DNA from 3 places in the Actinoplanes sichuanensis genome. Region 1 is predicted to be linked to each of the others. Evidence: riboswitches for the same ligand, from Rfam matches in the RefSeq annotation. Region 1 holds a riboswitch; each other region holds the start of a gene.
The links. A riboswitch is a leader RNA that binds a small molecule or an ion and turns the genes downstream of it on or off. The one in region 1 is predicted to bind S-adenosylmethionine.
Positions count from the first base shown of each region.

Region 2: it holds a riboswitch for S-adenosylmethionine, as region 1 does, so the genes downstream of both, thrC (threonine synthase) here and Q0Z83_RS30780 (aminotransferase class V-fold PLP-dependent enzyme) in region 1, are expected to answer to the same signal.
Region 3: it holds a riboswitch for S-adenosylmethionine, as region 1 does, so the genes downstream of both, Q0Z83_RS04870 (GNAT family N-acetyltransferase) here and Q0Z83_RS30780 (aminotransferase class V-fold PLP-dependent enzyme) in region 1, are expected to answer to the same signal.

Region 1 covers NZ_AP028461.1:6,655,079-6,658,345, reverse strand. Annotated here, with positions in the region: gene Q0Z83_RS30790 (M20 family metallopeptidase) at 1-432, opposite strand, end outside; gene Q0Z83_RS30785 (DUF1684 domain-containing protein) at 442-1,227, opposite strand; SAM riboswitch class IV at 1,302-1,417, shown strand; gene Q0Z83_RS30780 (aminotransferase class V-fold PLP-dependent enzyme) at 1,434-2,663, shown strand; gene Q0Z83_RS30775 (putative bifunctional diguanylate cyclase/phosphodiesterase) at 2,726-3,267, shown strand, end outside.
Region 2 covers NZ_AP028461.1:9,999,368-10,002,634, forward strand. Annotated here, with positions in the region: gene Q0Z83_RS45885 (ABC transporter permease) at 1-262, shown strand, start outside; gene Q0Z83_RS45890 (GNAT family N-acetyltransferase) at 313-1,221, shown strand; SAM riboswitch class I at 1,339-1,477, shown strand; gene thrC (threonine synthase) at 1,487-2,770, shown strand; gene Q0Z83_RS45900 (hypothetical protein) at 3,007-3,267, opposite strand, start outside.
Region 3 covers NZ_AP028461.1:1,122,605-1,125,871, reverse strand. Annotated here, with positions in the region: gene Q0Z83_RS04875 (epoxide hydrolase family protein) at 1-663, opposite strand, end outside; gene Q0Z83_RS04870 (GNAT family N-acetyltransferase) at 673-1,215, opposite strand; SAM riboswitch class IV at 1,284-1,400, opposite strand; gene Q0Z83_RS04865 (hypothetical protein) at 1,358-2,155, shown strand; gene dacB (D-alanyl-D-alanine carboxypeptidase/D-alanyl-D-alanine endopeptidase) at 2,229-3,267, opposite strand, start outside.

The sequences.
Region 1 (3,267 bases):
GAACCCGGCCCGGATCCCCCGCGCCACCTGGTGACCGGTCCCGTCGAAGCCGCCCACCTCCTCGTCGGTGACCAGCTGCAACCCGATCGGGTAGGGCAGAGTGGCGGCCAGGTCCCGGAAGACCTGGGTCATCACCAGAGCGGCAGCCTTCATGTCGTGGGCGCCGCGGCCGTAGAGCCGGTCGCCGTCCAGGCGCGGGACGAACTGGTGCGGCTCGCCGGGCACCACGTCCAGGTGCGCGTTGAGGATCACCCGCGGCGGGCCGGGCCGACCGGGGGTGGTCAGCAGCGCGCTCGGCCTGCCATGGGACTCGAATCGCCGTACCCGGAAATCCGGACCGGCCACCGTGAGCAGCAGGTCGAGCGCATGCCGCAGCTCGTCCGGGCGATCCGCGGTCGAGCGGATCGCGATGAGCGCCGCGAGGTCCTCCATGGACGGACCCTACGCCGGAATCCTCTCGCCCGCCTCGACCGCGACCGGCAGCTTGTTGCCGGCCGGCGGCAGCGGGCAGGTCGCGAAGTCGACGTACGCGCACGGCAGGTTCGTGGCCCGGTTGAAGTCCAGTGTCACGGTGCCGTCCGCGGCGGGCGCGGCGACGGCCAGGCTCCGGTTCGCCGCGTAGGTGGTCAGCCCCGACGTCGCGTCGGTGAACAGCACGGACAGCGACCCGGGCGTGTTGCCGTTGAACGCGATCAGCGACAGCTGCTCGCCGCCGGCCTCGAACTCGATGCGCCCCGGCGCCTCGTAGACGTGCTCGATGCCCTCGGCCACCGAACCCACGGTGGTCGGCTTCGGCTCGTCGAACCTGACGAACCGCCCGGTCACCACCCACTTCTCGTCGGCCGGATAGGCGGGCGTACCGGTGTAGGCGGTGAGCAGCGGGCTCCGCGGGCTCCGTGGCCGCACCACGTCGTAGCCGCCGCGCCGGGCGATCTCGATGTGCACGTCGCCGTGCTCCACGATCACGTCGGCGCGCTCCGCGATCGGCTCGAACGTGTGCGTGCCGGTGATCGTGCCGGTCGCGGTGGTCAGCGATTCACCCTCACCCAGGGCCACGGTGACGCCGGACGGTCCGGTACTCCACGCGCCGGGGGCGTCGTCGAAGCTCTGCGGCGTCTCGGTGAGCCAGTGCAGGCCGGTGATCGCGAGGAAGCCGTGCGGATCGGCGCGCCGCTTCTCGTGCTCGGTGTGCCATTGGTCCCACTGCTGCTGGAACGAGGTCGTCATGAGGCATGACTGTATTCCCTACTTCGAGCGTGGGAAATGGACGACGGACGTGACATCTGCTAACTTCGGCGGCAGGTCATGAGTGCCAGCGCGTAGCCCCGGCTTGCTGGCCGGCAACCCTTCCGTTCGCGACGGGGTGCCCCGGGTGAGGACCGGGCCGTCTGTCGACCGACAGCGGCAAACGGCGAACCCGTGGAGGCGCGGTCATGCCATCTTCCTCTCTCGCATTCAGCTCCCCGCTCGACGTCATCGGTCCGGACGACGACTTCGTGCATCTCGACTACGCGGCGTCGGCGCCCTGCGTGCGGGCGGCCGCCGAGGCCGTTCAGGACCTCCTTCCCCGGTACGGCAGCGTGCACCGGGGCACCGGGGTGCGCTCGCAGGCGTCCACCCTCGCCTACGAGCTGGCCCGGGACGTGGTGGCCGAGTTCGTGGGCGCCCGCCCCGGCGACTCGGTGATCTTCACCCGGAACACCACCGACGCCCTCAACCTGCTGGCCCGGGCCCTGCCGGCCGGGACCACCACCGTGCAGTTCGAGGGCGAGCACCACGCCAACCTGCTGCCCTGGCCGAACCCGCTGCGTCTGCCCGCCCCGGCCTCGCCCGACGACGCGATCGCCGCCCTCAAGCAGGCCCTCGACGGGCGGGTGGGGCCGGTGGTGTTCACCGTCACCGGGGCGAGCAACGTCACCGGCGAGGTGTGGCCGGTGCGTGAGCTGGCCGACGTGGCGCACTCGTACGGCGCCCGGGTGGTCGTCGACGCCGCCCAGCTCGCCCCGCACGTCCCGGTCGACCTCGACGACCTGGGCGCCGACTATCTGGCCTTCTCCGGTCACAAGCTGTACGCCCCGTTCGGTGCCGGGGTGCTCGTCGGCCGCTCGGACTGGCTGGACGCGGCCGAGCCGTACCTCGCCGGTGGGGGCGCGAGCGCCGCGGTGGGTGACCGTCCCGGCGAGCTGACCTGGGCCACCGGCCCGGCCCGGCACGAGGGCGGCACCCCCAATCTGCTCGGTGCGGTGGCCCTGGCCGCGGTCTGTGAGGCGCTCACCCAGGCCGGCCGGGTCGCCCGGCACGAGCACGAGCAGCGGCTGCTGGCCCGGCTGCGCTCCGGCCTGGCCGGGGTGCCGGGGGCGATCGAGGTCAGCCTGTTCGGCCCGGACCACCCGCGGGTGGGCATCGTGTCGCTGGCGCTGCCGGGTCACGACCCGGCCGAGGTCGCCCAGCGGCTGGGCCGGGAACACGGCATCGGCGTCCGGGCCGGCCAGTTCTGCGCCCACCCACTGGTTCGCCGGCTGACCGACAGCGACCGGACCGGCGCGTGCGGCGACGGCGTGACCGGCCTGCTGCGGATCAGTTTCGGGCTGGGCAGCACCGAGAACGACGTGGACCGGGCGGTCGGTGCGCTGGCCGCGGTACTCGGCACGGATCGCACCTGACCTACAACCGGCCCGGTCCTGTGACCCGTACCCCATCCGGCCGATGCTGCGTTCGTGGCGACGTGGATGGCGAGGCTCCGCGACCGGCTTCCGGCCGGGGGAGGCTCAACGACGAGGACTGGGCGGGTCGGCACCGGCTGCTGACGGTGCTGCTTGCCCTGTGCATGGTGTTCTTCACCGTGTTCGGTGTGCTCCGCGGCGCCGGGGCGCCGGAGCTGCTGATCACCGACGGACTGGTGCTGACCAGCCTGGTGATCGCGACCGCGCTGAGGAACCGGCGGATCCGTTCGGTCGCCGTGGCGCTCGGTTACGTGGCCGCCTGCGGCGGCTTCGTGATCGTCTGCGACGGTCTCACCGAGGCGCATTTCACGTTCTTCATCCTGATCCCGGCGCTCGCCCTCTATCGGGACTGGGCGCCGTTCGGTGGCTTCCTGGTCGGCACGACCCTGCACCACGCCGGGTTCGGTGTGGCCGAGGCGGACCACACCTTCGGCCACGACTCGGCGCAGCAGCACCCGCTGGTCTGGGCGCTGCTGCACGGCGCCGCGGTGCTCTGCGCCGCGTCGTTCCAGCTGGTCGCGTGGCGGTTCAACGAGATCGAGGA
Region 2 (3,267 bases), 3.3 Mb from region 1:
AGTGCTGACCGATGCCGCTCTCGGCGCGGTCGGCGGCGCGGTGCTGCTCTGGATCCTGTCCAGCATCCTGGACCAGATCGACGCGCTCGGCGGCATCCGTAACGGCCTGCCGACCCACTACACGGACGCCTGGATGGGCCTGCTGTCCACCCCGGTGCAGACCGAGGACCTGGCGAAGGGCGCGATCTCCGCGGTCGTCTACGCCACACTGTTCTGGGGGATCGCGTTCTACCGCTTCACCCGCAAGGACGTCACCTCCTGACGGGTAAATCGGGTTGACGGCCGGGGCGGCCGCGGGGTGGCATGGCGGCCGTGACGGCTGACTTCTCGATCCGCCCGGCCCGCCCCGACGACGCCGCGGAGGCGGTCGCTCTCCGCTCCGCGGTCCACCCCTATCTGGTTCGTGGTGAAGCGGCCACCCGCCGCATGTTCGCCGAGCCACCACCCGGCGGGGACCGGATCTTCCGGGTGGCCGAGAGCGACGCCGGGATCGTCGGCCTCACCTCGGCGTTCCGGGACACCCGCTCGGCGGACTCCGGTTTCGGGCGGGTCGCGCTGCACGTGCACCCACAGCACCGGCGCCGAGGCATCGGCGCGGCCCTGCTCGCCGAGGCGGTCGGCCACCTGCGTTCGGTCGGGGTGCGCCGGGCGAGCAGTTGGGCCGCTCCGGAGTCGGTCGGGTTCGCCGGCGCGCACGGCTTCACGCCGTCCCGGGAGATGCGCTTCTCGGCCCTGGACCTGACCGGGTTCGGGGACCGGCCGTTCGTGCCGGCGCCGCCCGGGATCCAGGTGGTGCGGCTGCGCGAGGTGACGGAGGAGGCGCTGTACGCGGCGGATGTGGCGGCCGCGACCGATGAGCCCGGTGAGACGGCGCCGCAGCCGACGCCGTACCCGTTGTGGCGTTACGAGATCTGGGATGAGCCGGGCCTGGACCGGGACGCCAGCATCGCCGCTGTCGCGGACCGGGAGATCGTGTCGTTCTCGCTGGTGCTGCGCGACGGCGACCGGATCTGGTCGGACATGACCGCCACCGTCCCGGCGTATCGCGGCCGGGGCCTGGCCCGGCTGGTGAAGACGGCGGCGCTGCGCCGGGCCGCGGCCTCCGGTGTGCGGGCCGCCTACACCAGCAACGACGAGGAGAACGCCCCGATGCTCGCGGTGAACGAGCGGCTCGGCTACCGCCCGGTGGCCCGTCAGGTCTCCTGCCTGGCCGAGCTCTGAAGATCAACCCCCGGCCGGCCCAGGGCCGGCCGGACAGGGGAAGGAGGTGGCTCACACATCGGGAAGACCGTGTGGTGTTCACGGCATCTCGTCGTAAGGTGTGGGAAACAACTGAATACCTCATCCAGAGGGGCAGAGGGATACGGCCCGACGAAGCCCCGGCAACCACCGCGCAGCGATTCTCGATGACGAGCCGCGTGTGGCAGGTGCTAATTCCGTCCCCGTTTCGGCAGGTCGCCGCGGGGAAAGATGAGAGGAAACTCTGATGACGTCTGTCGTTGACGCACCCTCGACCACCTCCACGTCGCCCGCTCGCGGTCTGATCTGTCGCGCCTGCGGCGCCGAGTACCCGCTCGCCGCGCAGCACGCTTGTTACGAGTGTTTCGGCCCGCTCGAGGTCGCGTACGACGAGGCGGCCCTCGCGCGGGTGACCCGGGCCCAGATCGAGGCGGGCCCGCAGAACATCTGGCGTTACGCGGCCCTCCTGCCGGCCGGCCAGGACCCGGCGACCCGGGTGACCCTCGACCCCGGCCTGACCCCGCTGGTGGCCGCCCCGCAGCTGGCCGCGGCGGTCGGCATCGAGGCCCCGCTCTACGTCAAGGACGACTCGCAGAACCCGACCCACTCGTTCAAGGACCGGGTCGTCTCGGTGGCCCTGACCGCGGCCAAGGAGCTGGGCTTCAAGCGGTTCTCCTGCGCCTCGACCGGCAACCTGGCCAACTCGGTCGCCGCCCACGCCGCCCGGGCCGGTGTGCCGAGCATCGTCTTCATCCCCTCCGATCTGGAGCCGGGCAAGATCATCACGACCGCGGTGTACGGCGGCGAGCTGGTCGCCATCGAGGGTTCCTACGACGACGTGAACCGGCTGTGCAGCGAGCTCGTGGAGACCGACGAGTTCGAGGACACCGCGTTCGTGAACGTGAACGTCCGTCCGTTCTACGCCGAGGGCTCGAAGACGCTCGGCTACGAGGTGGCCGAGCAGCTCGGCTGGCGCATCCCGGCCCAGGTGGTCATCCCGATGGCCTCCGGTGAGCTGCTCACCAAGGTGGACAAGGCGTTCTCCGAGCTGGTCGAGATCGGACTCGCCGAGGCTCCGGAGGGCGGCTGGACCGTGTTCGGCGCCCAGTCCGAGGGCTGTAACCCGATCGCCGTCGCCCTGCACGCCGACACCGACGTGATCACCCCGGTGAAGCCGACCGGCATCGCGAAGTCGCTGAACATCGGTGACCCGGCCGCCGGGCCGTACGCGATCGAGGCCGTCAAGCGCACCGGCGGCTGGATGGACTACGCGAACGACGAGGAGATCCGGGCCGGCATCCGGCTCCTGGCCGAGACGACCGGCATCTTCGCCGAGACCGCCGGCGGCACCACCGTCGCGGTGCTCAAGAAGCTGGTGGCCAGTGGCAAGCTCGACCCCACCAAGGAGACCGTCGTTTACAACACCGGTGAGGGTCTGAAGACACTCGACGCGGTGGCCGGCCAGGTTGGACCGACCCACACGATCAAGCCGTCGTTGCGCGGCGCCCGGGAGGCCGGCCTGCTCGGCTGACCCCGTTACGGGTCGTCCGAGCGGTCGGGCGAAGGTCACCAATTCGTGACCAAATCTCACTGACCGTCACCGACGATCAGCCGGTTGTCAGAATTACCTCCTCCGAGGACTTGCACTCCGATCTCCGGATGGGCAGGATGCTCTCTGCGGGAGGACGCGACGCCGTACGAGGCCCCTCACCAGAGCTTGGCGACAATCTCCAGAGGGTCCCAACGATCCAGCGCTGACCCAAACGGCTACGTGCCCGGAGGTGCTGTGCGTCCGTCCTCCCGACCAAACATCTTCTGCGCCCACGGGCGAAGCGGCAGTTCGAGCGGGTAGTGCCCGTCGGCCAGGCCCGCGTTCTTCTCGAACCAGTTGCGCACCCCGTAGGACTTGGTCAGCGCGATCGACCAGCCACACGCGAGCCAGTAGGCGGGCCAGAACAGCGGGCCGAAGAACGCGTACTGACTCGCGTGCCGGGACTCGTGGGTGAACAGCCGGATCCGCTCTTCGGC
Region 3 (3,267 bases), 5.5 Mb from region 1:
ATCGGTAAGCAGCGCCTCATCGTCGCGACCGCCCCGATCACGCAGACACCATTCGAGCAGCCCGGCCGGCGAGTCGTTAAACGCCACCGCCGCGGCCCCGAGCCCATCGTCCGGCTTCGCCGCCTCTTCCAGACCATCCAGTTGTACGCGGAAAGCGCGCTCCGGATGAAGCTCGGCGAGCATGGCCGCGACAGGTGTTCCGAAACCGCCCCCGTGCACGCCGTATCGGACATAGCCCAGCCGAGCCATGAGTTCCGCCCAGGCTTCGGCCGTCTGTTCCGCGCCGGCCCGCACCCCACCGAACGGGAACCCCGGCAATGTCGGAACGACCAGGTGGAAGTCGGTCGCCAGCACCCTGAGATCGTCGAGAATCCCGAAGACGGTGCCCGGCCCGCCGCGCCCCACGATCAGCGGCAACGCTCCCGGCTTCTGTGAACGCACGTGCAGAAAGTGCACCCGGCACCCGTTGACAGTGGCGATGAACTGCGGAAACGAGTTGAGGCGAGCCTCCTGCCGCCGCCAGTCGAAGTGGGCCTGCCAGTGCTCGACGAGTCCGGTCAACTCGGCCCACCCGGTCCCGGCCGGCCATCGGGTGCGGGCCAGCCGTTCGACCAGGCCGTCGAGATCGTCCTGGGGCACGTCCACACGGAAGGACTCGATCACCCTGTAGGTTTACCGCGTTTCGGACAGCCGGTGTTCCAGGTAGGCGCGACATTCCGGCCACTCCTCGGCCACCACCGAGAACAGGGCCGAATCCCGCAGCCGACCGGCCTCGCCCGGAGCCCAGGATCGGGACCAGTTCCGCAGCACCCCTTCGAACCGGGCACCGACCCCGGCGATGGCGGCCCGCGACCGGGCGTTGCGGGCGTCCGTACTCAGCCCGACCCGGCGCGCGCCCCACCCCTCGAAAGCGTGCTTGAACAGCAGATACTTGGCTTCCAGGTTGATTCCGGAGCGCTGCGCCGAAGCGGCCAGCCAGGTGAATCCGACATCGATCGCGGAGAGCGGCTCACCGCGCGGATCCCAGTAGGCGGTGACACCGACGGCCCGCCCGGCCTGCCGGCTGATCTGCGCATACGGCGCCAGCCCGACCCGAGCGACCTGCTCAGCGATGTACCCGTCGACGGTCGCCGCGGTAGGCACCCAAGTCCAGCCATAGGACTCACGCGACTCCCCGGCGGCCGCGGCCAGATCGGCGGCGTGCCACTCCCCCAACGGTTCAAGCCGGACAAAACGGCCATGCAGAACAGGATGCTCTAAAGCAGTCATGAGAGTCCCCTTGGGCTCGCGGCTTGTCCAGCGCAGGTCGCACTGAACCCGGTCATCACCCGGGGCACCCCGCCCACGAAGCGGAGGGTTGCCGGCCAGCAAGCCGGGGCTGATCGCTGGCACTCATGACCCGCGCGAAACATACCACCGCGCCCCCACGAATCTCGCCCCGGTTTCCTCCACCACACCGCCCGCCGAACCCCGCGCCCCCACCCGCACCGCGGCCCGCCGCGCTCCCACCCACCGCACCGCCACGCCACCGCCCGCCGGACCCGCGCCACCACCGCACCACCGCACCACCGCCCGCCGGACCGCGCGCCACGTCGCGGTCCACCGTCACCGCCACCGCACCACCGCACTGCGCCACGTCGCGGTCCACCACCGCACCGCCCACCACGCTTCCACCCGCCGCGCCGCACGACCGCCCACCGCACCGGTGCCCGCCGCCTTGCCGCCCCGCCGCGCCGCCGTGCCGTCCGCACCGCCGCACCGCCGCACCGCCGCACCGCCGCACCGCCGTGCCGTCCGCACCGCCGCGCCGTCCGCACCGCCGCGCCATCGCGCCACCCGCGGCGTGCTGCACCGCTGCCCGCCGCACCACCACACCACCCGCGCCACCACACCACCCGCACCACCACACCACCCGCACCACCACACCACCCGCACCACCCGCACCACCACACCACCCGCACCACCACACCACCCGCACCGCCGCACCACCCGCACCGCCGCACCACCCGCGCCGCCGCACCATCGCGCCAACCGCGCCGCGCTGCGCGGCAGCCCGCCGCGACACCGCGCCGTCGCGCCGCAGGGAGACGCACTGCGCGGCCCGGGCGAAGCAAGATGGGAACCGCCAAAGCGGCCCCGGCGCTGCCAGCGGTAATACCGGATCGCTGGCGACGAAAGCGAGGCCCACCTCGGGCCGGAAAACAACGTCGGCCGGGAGGCGAAGGCAGCTAAACGGTGGCGAGGGCGACCGCCGCCTCGTCCAGAAGAGGGGCGGCGGTGTCGACGGAGGCGTTCACGATGAAAGTGAACGCCAACCGCCGCCCACCGGCGCCGGTCACGTAACCGGACAGCGCGTTCACCCCGGACAGCGTGCCGGTCTTGGCGCGGACGTTTCCGGCAGCCGCAGTACCCCGCATCCGGTTACGCAGCGTGCCACCGACCATCGGGTCTGCTGAGCCCGCGACGGGCAGCGCCGCCCGGAAAGTGGGGAACCACGTGCGCCGCTGTGCCTTCTCCAACACGGTCGTCACCTGCCGGGCGGTAACCCAGTTACGGCGGCTGAGACCGGACCCGTCACCCATGGTGAGCAGCCTGGTATCGACGCCGAGACGTCCGAGGGCACCTGTCGCCGCGGCCAGACCGGTCGGCCAACTGCCCGGCCGCGCCGGATCGGCGGCCCGTGACATCGCCTTGACCAGTAGCTCAGCGATTCCGTTGTTGGACAGCTTCAGGAACGGCGGCAGGATCTCGGCGAGCGGCCGGGAAACCTGCGCGGCCACGGCTCGGGTGCCACCGGGCGTCACACCCCGCGAGGTCGGCCCGCTCACGGTCACCCCATGTCGCCGTAACGCCGCCCGGAACAGGCCTGCCGCGGTGGCCGCCGGATCTGGCACCGAGACCAGCGCGGACCCGGAACGACCGGCCGCCACCGAGCCACTCAGCGTGACGACCGCCCGGCCGTGTGCCCGAACCGCCCCGACACTGTCCCCACTCCGGGTGACGGCCCGGTTGATCACCCGAACACTTCCGGTCGGCGGCCAGACCCGCACCGTGGGCCGCCGCCCCGCCACACCCCGATATCGGATCTCCACGGCCGCGTTGTCGAACCGCTCGTTCGCCGCGAACGACAGCGCCGAAACCGGCGCGGTGAACCCGTAACTCTCGTCTTGCCAGGACCAGTCGAGCCCCAGCGGCACCCGGTCGAACCAGGTGTCGTCGACGATCAACCGCGCATACCGCTTCGCACCGGCCCGGGCCACGGCCGCG